Regions from separate parts of the Streptomyces sp. ID05-26A genome, predicted to be linked through region 1. Evidence: riboswitches for the same ligand, from Rfam matches in the RefSeq annotation. Region 1 holds a riboswitch; each other region holds the start of a gene.
What was found. Region 1 has a riboswitch for glycine ahead of gcvT (glycine cleavage system aminomethyltransferase GcvT). Riboswitches for the same ligand answer to the same signal wherever they lie in the genome.

Region 1 (3,270 bases):
GGACCGATGACGGTTCTCCAGCACCTTCGTCGTGGCTCCGCTGCGGCCTGGTGTGTTGCTCGTCTGCAGAGGCAGCGCCGGGACGGCGTGGCGTAGAAGCGGAACGGGCTGTCGGAGGCGGCAGCCCTGTATCCACTTCTTCCCCTCAAGGGCGGCCTCCTGACTGGAGGCCTCACCCAAGTACTCTGGAGGTCGTGCGCGGCCTCCTTACTCCCCAACGTGTGCTGATCGCGTTCGCCTGTCTGGCGGCGCTGGTCGCCTGTTGCGGGCTCGCGTGGTGGCAGTGGCAGCGCTTCGAGTCCGCCAGCGGCACGTTCCAGAACCTCGGGTACGTGCTCCAGTGGCCGCTCTTCGGCCTCTTCCCCCTCTTCATGGTGTGGCGGTTCCGCCGTCTGGCGCGTGAGCGTCGTGACGAGGAGCCGGTTGCGCCTGCTCCACGCCCGGTGGCTACCGTTGTCGCCGTCAAACCCGCGCCTGTCGAGCACCTCGACGATGACGAAGACGCGGAGCTCGCGGCCTACAACCGCATGCTCGCGGACCTCAACGCGCGGGACGGTCGTTGAGCGAAGGCGGGCAGATGAAGGGTGCGTTGACCCGGTTCAGGGTCATGGCTTACGTGGTCGGAGTCTTCCTGCTGCTGCTGGTCGTGGCGATGGTGCTCAAGTACGCCGCGGACATGGGTGGCGCGATGAAGGTCGTCGGCCCGATCCACGGCTTCCTCTACGCCATCTACCTGGTGATTTCGGTCGACCTGGCGCTCAAGCTGCGCTGGTCGATCAAGGGCACCCTGCTGGTCCTGATCGCCGGCACGATCCCGTTCCTGTCCTTCTGGGCGGAGCGCAAGGTGGTCGAGAAGACTGCGCAGGGCGTGCCGCTGTGACGTTTGGCCTGCTAGCGTCTGGGGCTACCAACTGAACACGGCCGTCGATGTCGCGCGGGAGAGCTCCCTTGAGTGGGAGCACCGTAGGAGCAACTCCTCCCCGGAATCTCTCAGGTACAGGTACCGCGCGACGCAGGCAACTCTGAAAAGCAGGCTGCTCGGCAGCCTCGCCCACGGTGCAAACCACTGCGGTGGTGAAGCTCTCAGGCTCATGACAGAGGGGGAGGCTCGCTCTAGTGAGGAGTCTCCGATGGACCGTGTCATTCTTCTGATGCCTCAGCCGGCCGCGTCCGGCCCTTTGGCGCACCCTGGAGGAGCGTTCTGATGTCCCGCCTCACGCCTCTGAACGCCGAGCACGAGCAGCTCGGCGCGATGTTCACCGACTTCGCGGGCTGGCGGATGCCGCTGCGCTACTCGTCCGAACTCGCGGAGCACCACGCGGTGCGCACGTCCGCGGGCCTGTTCGACCTCACGCACATGGGTGAGATCGTGCTGACCGGTCCGCAGGCGGGGGAGGCCCTCGACTTCGCGCTCGTCGGCCACATCTCGGCGCTGGCCGTCGGCAAGGCCCGCTACACGATGATCACGCAGGCCGACGGCGGCGTGATCGACGACCTGATCGTGTACCGCCTGGGCGACCAGGAGTTCATGGTCGTCGCGAACGCCTCCAACGCTTCAGTGGTGGCTGAAGCACTGGTCGAGCGCGCCGCGGACTTCGACACCGTGGTGACCGACAAGTCCACGGACTACGCGCTGATCGCCATCCAGGGCCCCAAGTCGGTCGAGATCCTCTCCGGCCTGACCGACACGGACCTCGCGACGGTCAAGTACTACGCCTCGTACCCGTCCACGGTGGCCGGTGTCGACGCGCTGCTGGCCCGCACCGGCTACACCGGCGAGGAGGGCTTCGAGCTGTTCGTCGCGCCCGCCGACGCGCCGGCCGTCTGGGCGGCGCTGCTGACCGCGGGTGAGGCGCACGAGCTCAAGCCGTGCGGTCTCGGCTGCCGCGACACGTTGCGCCTCGAAGCCGGGATGCCGTTGTACGGCAACGAGCTCACCACGTCGCTGACGCCGTACAACGCGAACCTGGGCCGCGTCGTGAAGCTCGACAAGCCGGGTGACTTCGTGGGTCGCGACGCGCTGACCAAGGTCGCCGAGTCCGGTGTGGATTCGGTCCTGGTCGGACTGAAGACCCCCGAGCGCCGTGCCCCGCGCCACGGGTACGCGGTGCTGAACGGCGACGAGGTCGTGGGCGAGGTGACGTCGGGCGCGCTGTCCCCGACCCTCGGCTACTCCGTCGCCATGGCCTACGTGACGAAGGCCAGTGCCGAGCCGGGCACCCAGTTGCTGGTGGACGTCCGCGGCAAGAAGCAGCCGGTCGAGGTCGTCGCACTTCCGTTCTACAAGCGCGCCAAGTAGGGAGATCTTCCAGATGTCCGACCAGTTCAACGCTTCCCTCGCGGAGTACGACCCCGAGGTGGCCGAGGCCGTTGCGGCCGAGCTGGCTCGCCAGCAGGGCACGCTCGAGATGATCGCCTCGGAGAACTTCACGCCCGTCTCGGTGCTGCAGGCACAGGGCTCGGTGCTGACGAACAAGTACGCCGAGGGCTACCCCGGCCGCCGCTACTACGGCGGCTGCGAGCACGTGGACGTCGTCGAGCGCCTCGCCATCGAGCGGATCAAGTCGCTCTTCGGCGCCGGCTTCGCGAACGTCCAGCCGCACTCGGGCGCGCAGGCCAACGCGGCCGCGATGTTCGCGCTGCTCCAGCCCGGTGACACGATCCTGGGTCTGGACCTCGCGCACGGCGGTCACCTGACGCACGGCATGCGGATCAACTTCTCCGGCAAGCTCTACAACGTCGTGCCGTACCACGTCGCGGACTCCGACGGCCGCGTCGACATGGCCGAGGTCGAGCGCCTTGCGCAGGAGCACCGGCCGAAGCTGATCGTCGCGGGCTGGTCCGCCTACCCGCGTCAGCTGGACTTCGCCGAGTTCCGCCGCATCGCGGACTCGGTCGAGGCCTACCTGATGGTCGACATGGCGCACTTCGCCGGCCTCGTGGCCGCCGACCTGCACCCGTCGCCCGTGCCGCACGCGCACGTCACGACGACCACGACCCACAAGACCCTCGGCGGTCCCCGTGGCGGCGTGATCCTGTCGAACGAGGCCGACATCGCCAAGAAGATCAACTCGGCGGTGTTCCCCGGTCAGCAGGGCGGCCCGCTGGAGCACGTGATCGCGGCGAAGGCGGTGGCGTTCAAGCACGCCGCGTCGCCCGAGTTCGCGGACCGCCAGCGCCGCACGCTCGAAGGTTCGCGGATCCTGGCCGAGCGCCTGTCGCAGGCGGACGTCGCCGCTGCGGGCGTGAAGGTGCTGACCGGCGGCACGG
Region 2 (3,270 bases), 930 kb from region 1:
CCGGACATGGACAAGATCGCCGACCTCTACCGGGACAAGCACCCCCGGTACGTCGCGATGCTGGACGAGCCGGACCTGTGGACGCTCGAAGGCCAGTTCGAGTTCGGACTGGACTGCGTGATCGCCGGTATCAAGGCCCAGGTCGCGGCCCTCAGATAGGCGAAACCCCCGCAGCGATTCACGCGTGCGGGGGCCTCATTCATTCAGTTGGCTTTCAGACCACGCTCTCGAGCGGGGTGTGCGGCAGACCGGTCGCCTCGGCCACCGGGCCGTTGGTCAGCTGACCGGCGTGGACGTTGAGACCCAGGGCCAACGAACGGTCGTCCTTCAGCGCCTGCGTCCAGCCCTTGTCGGCCAGCGCGACCGCGTACGGCAGCGTCACGTTGGTCAGCGCGTAGGTCGAGGTGCGCGGGACGGCGCCCGGCATGTTCGCGACGCAGTAGAACACCGAGTTGTGGACCTCGTAGGTCGGCTCGGCGTGCGTGGTGGCGCGGGAGTCCTCGAAGCAGCCGCCCTGGTCGATCGCGATGTCGACGAGCACCGAACCCGGCTTCATGTCCGCGACGAGCGCGTTCGACACGAGCTTCGGGGCCGCGGCACCGGGGACGAGCACGGCGCCGATGACCAGGTCGGCCTCGCGGACGGCCTGCTCCACCGAGAACGCGTTCGAGGCCAGCGTGCGCAGACGGCCCTGGAACTGGGCGTCGATCTGGCGCAGGCGGTCGACGTTGGTGTCGAGGATCTGCACGTCCGCGCCCATGCCGACGGCGATGGTGGCGGCGTTGACGCCGGCCACGCCGCCGCCGATGACGACCACGCGGGCCGGGGCGACACCGGGGACGCCGCCGGGCAGCACACCGCGGCCGCCGGAGGGCTTCATCAGCGAGAACGCGCCGACCTGCGGGGCCAGGCGGCCCGCGACCTCGGACATCGGGGCGAGCAGCGGCAGCGAGCGGTTCGGCAGCTGCACGGTCTCGTAGGCGATGGCCGTGGTGCCGGACGCGAGCAGCGCCTCGGTCAGCGGCTTGTCGGCGGCGAGGTGCAGGTAGGTGAAGAGGGTCTGACCGGCGCGCAGACGCGGGTACTCCTCGGCGATCGGCTCCTTGACCTTGAGGACCAGGTCACCCTCGGCCCACACGTCGTCGGCGGTCGCGAGGATCTTGGCGCCCGCGGCGAGGTACTCCTCGTCGGTGATCGCGGAACCGAGACCGGCGCCCTGCTCGACGTAGACGTCGTGCCCGCGGCTGGTCAGCTCGTGCGCACCGGCGGGGGTGAGAGCGACGCGGTACTCGTGGTTCTTGATCTCGCGGGGAACAGCGATCCGCACGATGACTCCTCCGTTCGGTGGCCTACATCTCATAATGTGGGCCAGTCGCAAGGTCATGTCACTGTGCGGGTAGCACTATCTGCCACCCCTCCTTTTGTTCACTTGGGACAGAGCGACCTGAGGCTCGTTCGCGTTCCGCCTGACCGTTCCGCGTTGACACTCGGCGGGGACCGCACATAGCGTTCGGCCCGGACAACTGAACACCGGCCGCGGCGCGCGAGCGCCAGAACCCGCGTGGGAGAGACCTCGACGAACCGGTCGGGGCGCCGAAGGGGCAAGCTCCCGCACACTCTCAGGCAGCAAGACCACTCGGGGTAGGCAACTCTGCACGGCGGAGGGGGCGCAAGTTTCCTGATCCGTCACAGCCAGAGGAGTCGCCGTGGAGTTCCCCGAGAACCTGCTCTACACCGTCGAGCACGAGTGGGTCGACTGGACGCCGGGCACCCAGGACCCGCTGACCTGCGGAATCACCGAGTACGCCGCCGACGCTCTCGGCGACATCGTGTACATCCAGCTGCCCGAGGTCGGCGCCAAGGTCGTCACCAACGAGGTCTGCGGCGAACTGGAGTCCACCAAGTCCGTCAGCGACCTGTTCTCGCCCGTCACCGGTGAGGTGCTCGAGGTCAACAGCGCCGTCGTGGACGACCCGGCGGTCGTGAACAGCGACCCGTACGGCGCCGGCTGGCTCTTCAAGGTCCGCGTGGACTCGGCCGAGAACCTGCTCACGGCGGCGAAGTACGCCGAGCTCACCAAGTCCGACTGACATGGGCCTGACTGACCGCTCCACCACCACGAAGGACTGATCAGTGGCGATCAGCGTTTTCGACCTCTTCTCCGTCGGCATCGGACCGTCCAGCTCCCACACGGTCGGCCCGATGCGCGCGGCCGCGATGTTCGTGGACAAGCTCGGCCCACACGTGTCCTCAGTGGACCGCGTGCACGTCGAGCTGTTCGGCTCGCTCGGCGCCACCGGACACGGCCACGGCAGCCCCAAAGCCGTGTTCCTGGGCCTCGAAGGCAACCTTCCGGAAGAAGTCGATCCCACGGCGGCGGCCCACCGCGTCGAGGAGATCGTCTCCAGCGGACGGCTGAAGCTCGGCGGCGCGCACGAGATCGACTTCGTGCACGACCGCGACCTCGTCATGCACCGCCGCAAGTCACTCCCGTTGCACCCCAACGGGATGAGCTTCGAGGCGTTCGCAGGTGGCAAGTCCGTCGAGCACGCCGTCTACTACTCGATCGGCGGCGGTTTCGTCGTCGACGAGAACGCGTCGGGCACCGACCGGATCAAACCCGACTCGACGCCGTTGGCGCACCCGTTCCTGACCGGCGACCAGCTCCTCGCGCGCTGCCGCGAGACCGGCCTGTCGATCAGCGAGATCATGATGGCCAACGAGCTGTCGTGGCGCACGGAAGCCGAGGTCCGCGAAGGACTTCTGCACATCTGGCACGTCATGCAGGAGTGCGTCGAACGCGGCTGCACCGAGCACGGCATCCTGCCCGGCGGCCTGAAGGTCCGCCGCCGCGCCGCCGAGATGCGCAAGTCCCTGCAGGGCGAGCACTTCGTCACCGACCCGCTGAGGGTCATGGACTGGGTGACGCTCTTCGCGCTGGCCGTCAACGAGGAGAACGCGGCGGGCGGCCGTGTCGTCACCGCACCGACCAACGGCGCGGCCGGCATCGTCCCGGCGGTCCTGCACTACTACACGAAGTTCGTGCCGGGAGCGTCCGACGACGGCGTGGTCAGGTTCCTGCTGACCGCGGGCGCGATCGGCGTGCTGTTCAAGGAGAACGCGTCGATCTCCGGCGCCGAGGTCGGCTGCCAGGGCGAGGTCGGCTCGGCCTGCTCGATGGCCGCCGGCGGTCTCGCCGAGGTCCTCGGCGGCACCCCAGAACAGGTCGAGAACGCCGCCGAGATCGCCATGGAGCACAACCTCGGGCTG
Region 3 (3,270 bases), on a different contig from region 1:
GCGTGCTCCGCGACCGTGGTGCGCAGGTGGCCCATGTCGATGTTGCCCTTGTCGTCGCACTTCACGACGACGACGCGCATGCCGGCCATGACGGCGGACGCGGCGTTGGTGCCGTGCGCGGAGGACGGGATCAGGCAGACGTCGCGGTCGGCGTTGCCGTTCGCGCGGTGGTAGGCGCGGATCGCGAGCAGGCCCGCGAACTCACCCTGCGAGCCGGCGTTGGGCTGCAGCGAGACGGCGTCGTAGCCGGTGACCTCGGCGAGCCACGCCTCCAGGTCGGACACGATCTTCAGCAGGCCGCGGGCGTCCTCGACGGGCGCGAACGGGTGCAGCGTCGAGAACTCCGGCCACGTGATGGACTCCATCTCCGCGGTGGCGTTCAGCTTCATCGTGCAGGAGCCGAGCGGGATCATGCTGCGGTCCAGGGCAACGTCCTTGTCGGACAGCGCACGCAGGTAGCGCAGCAGCGCGGTCTCGGAGCGGTGCGCGTGGAAGACCGGGTGGGTCAGGTAGTCCGAGGTGCGGCGCAGGTCGGCCGGGATGCCGTCGGCGGTGTCGGCGTCGATCGCGTCCACATCGGACCCGGTGACACCGAAGGCCGCCCACACGGCGACGATGTGCTCACGCGTGGTCTTCTCGTCGCAAGCGATTGCGACGATGTCGGCGTCGACGAGACGCAGGTTGATGCCGGCCTCGCGGGCCTTCGCGACGACCGCCGCGGCCTGGCCCTCGACGCGGACCTCGACGGTGTCGAAGAACTCGCCGTGCACGACGTCCAGACCGGCCTCGCACAGGCCCGTGGCGAGCACGGTCGCGAGGCGGTGCACGCGGGTCGCGATCGACCGCAGGCCCTCGGGGCCGTGGTAGACGGCGTACATGGACGCGATGACGGCCAGCAGCACCTGCGCGGTGCAGATGTTCGACGTGGCCTTCTCGCGGCGGATGTGCTGCTCACGGGTCTGCAGCGCGAGGCGGTACGCCAGCGAGCCGTCCGAGTCGACGGAGACACCGACGAGACGGCCGGGCAGCTGACGCTCCAGACCGGACCGGACGGCCATGTAGCCCGCGTGCGGGCCGCCGAAGCCGATCGGGACGCCGAAGCGCTGCGTGGTGCCGACGACGACGTCCGCGCCGATCTCGCCGGGCGCGCGCAGCAGCGTCAGCGCCAGCAGGTCGGCGACGACGACGGCCTGCGCACCGGCGGCGTGGATCTCCTCGATCAGACCGGCCTGGTCGCGCACCACACCGGACGCGCCGGGGTAGGACAGCAGCACGCCGAAGAAGTCGCCGCCGAGGCCGAGTCCCTCGATGCCCTGCGACAGGTCGGCGACGACGATCTCGATGCCCAGCGGCTCGGCGCGCGTCTCGATGACGGCGAGCGTCTGCGGCAGCGTGTCGGCGTCGATGACGAACTTGTTCGACTTGGACTTGCCCGCGCGGCGCACCAGCGTCATCGCCTCGGCGGCCGCTGTCGACTCGTCCAGCATGGACGCGTTCGCGACCGGCAGGCCCGTCAGGTCGCCGACCATCGTCTGGAAGTTCAGCAGCGCTTCGAGGCGGCCCTGCGAGATCTCCGGCTGGTACGGCGTGTACGCGGTGTACCAGGCGGGCGACTCGAGCACGTTGCGCAGGATCACGCCCGGCGTCACGGTGTCGTAGTAGCCCAGGCCGATCATCTGCGTCATCGGGCGGTTCTGCGACGCGAGCTCGCGCAGTTCCGCGAGCGCCTCGGTCTCGGTGGCCGGGGCGGGCAGGTCCAGCACGAGATCGCGCTCGTGGATGGACGACGGCACCGCGTGCTGCGCCAGCTCCTCGAGCGACCCGACGCCGATGACGTCGAGGATGCGCGCGAGTTCGGCGGGACGCGGGCCGACGTGGCGGTCGGCGAACGGGGTGCCGTGCTCGAGAGCGGCGAGCGGAATGCGGTCCTGCGTCATCAAACGCCTCCGGGGGCTGGCTTCGGGCACACGTGTCTTGTGCCCTCCCCGCTCTGTCCGTACCCCGAAGGGCGCCTGAGAGGTTCACCCACCTGCACAGGCTGGGCTTTCACCGTCGGCGGGATTCCCTTGCGGGGATCCACTTTCCAGAGGCGTCTCGCTCGGCGGTCCTGGATGCCTGAGAGGTTCCCGGGGAGGGACTTGCTCCTTCGGCGCCGGGCTCGTGAAACCCCGGTCTCTCCCGCCTGAGTTCAGCGACTACCCGAGAAGAATACCCGCAGGCAGCCCGGGTAGTCGCTAGGGAGGCGACCTACGTCTCAGTGGCGAGACCGGCGAGCACCCCCGAAACGGGGTCCGCCGGGTCGTCGCGCACCGCCACGAGCAGGTGCCGGGTGTCCACGACGGTGTCTCCGCGCCGGGCCGCCACGAGCTTCGCCCGTTCCAGCGCGCGCTCCACGGTGCCGCCGGCGGGCAACGCGGCCGGTTCCACTCCCGCCTCGCGCAACGCCGCCGCGCCGCTCGACTCGAACTCCGGCTTCAACCGGCGTCCGGACGCGGTCAGCTGCCGGTCGACCGTCAGTACGGCCTCCACGAGGTCACGAGACGAGACGTCTCGTCGCGCGGCGACCGCGAGGCGTTCGGCCTCGTTGCGCACGACGGCCAGCACCGGACCACCGAGACCACCGCGTCCGCGCGAGACGAGGCGCATCAGCCAGCGCACGTACCCGCCGCCGGAGTCGCCTTCCAGTGCTCCCGCCTTGCGCAGCAACCAGACGGCGGGCGCCTCCTCGACCTCGGCGTACTTCCGCGCGGCGTCGGCCCGCACGGCTGCGGCCGTCGCCTCCACGTCCACGCCGTGCACGAGCATCAGGTCGGCGACCCGCCCGGAGTCGAGCGACAGCAGCGCCAGCGCGAGATGGGTCGTGGTCAGCACGCCGTCGCCGGCCTGGGCCACGGCGGCCCGCAGACAGGACTCCAGCGCGTGACTGACGGGCAGAAGGGTGTCGACGCGGGCGTGGTGGTGGGCGGCGCTCATCAGCGCCGTGACGTCCGGGTGAGGCTCGGGGACGACGCCACCGTCGTCGTCGGGCCAGAGGTCGGTCCCCCGCGCCATCGCCTGCGCCGTGAGCGACGTCGTGCCGAGCTTGCGGCCGGGGCCGATGGTGTCGACCAGCGAGATCAGCAGGTTCTCGGTACCCACGAAGCCGAAGTCCAGCCGTGCGGCGCGCCGCACCGCCGCGGCGAGGACCTTGACGACCTGTGACGAAGGGGTGTGCGTCATGCCGGAAACGCTAGGGACGCACGTGATCACCGCGCTTCTGCCGACCGGCCA

Region 2: another riboswitch for glycine. It lies ahead of gcvH (glycine cleavage system protein GcvH); the one in region 1 lies ahead of gcvT (glycine cleavage system aminomethyltransferase GcvT).
Region 3: another riboswitch for glycine. It lies ahead of gcvP (aminomethyl-transferring glycine dehydrogenase); the one in region 1 lies ahead of gcvT (glycine cleavage system aminomethyltransferase GcvT).

What each region holds. Positions count from the first base shown of each region.
Region 1 covers NZ_JARAYZ010000001.1:221,382-224,651, reverse strand. The annotation lists gene PV646_RS01125 (transcriptional regulator) at 1-96, shown strand, start outside; gene PV646_RS01120 (hypothetical protein) at 195-563, shown strand; gene PV646_RS01115 (DUF3817 domain-containing protein) at 578-880, shown strand; glycine riboswitch at 926-1,016, shown strand; glycine riboswitch at 1,017-1,108, shown strand; gene gcvT (glycine cleavage system aminomethyltransferase GcvT) at 1,205-2,299, shown strand; gene glyA (serine hydroxymethyltransferase) at 2,313-3,270, shown strand, end outside.
Region 2 covers NZ_JARAYZ010000001.1:1,154,761-1,158,030, reverse strand. The annotation lists gene PV646_RS05555 (TetR/AcrR family transcriptional regulator) at 1-159, shown strand, start outside; gene ald (alanine dehydrogenase) at 215-1,327, opposite strand; glycine riboswitch at 1,553-1,645, shown strand; gene gcvH (glycine cleavage system protein GcvH) at 1,707-2,090, shown strand; gene PV646_RS05540 (L-serine ammonia-lyase) at 2,134-3,270, shown strand, end outside.
Region 3 covers NZ_JARAYZ010000006.1:320,497-323,766, forward strand. The annotation lists gene gcvP (aminomethyl-transferring glycine dehydrogenase) at 1-1,937, opposite strand, end outside; glycine riboswitch at 1,989-2,089, opposite strand; glycine riboswitch at 2,093-2,191, opposite strand; gene PV646_RS38960 (hypothetical protein) at 2,248-3,219, opposite strand.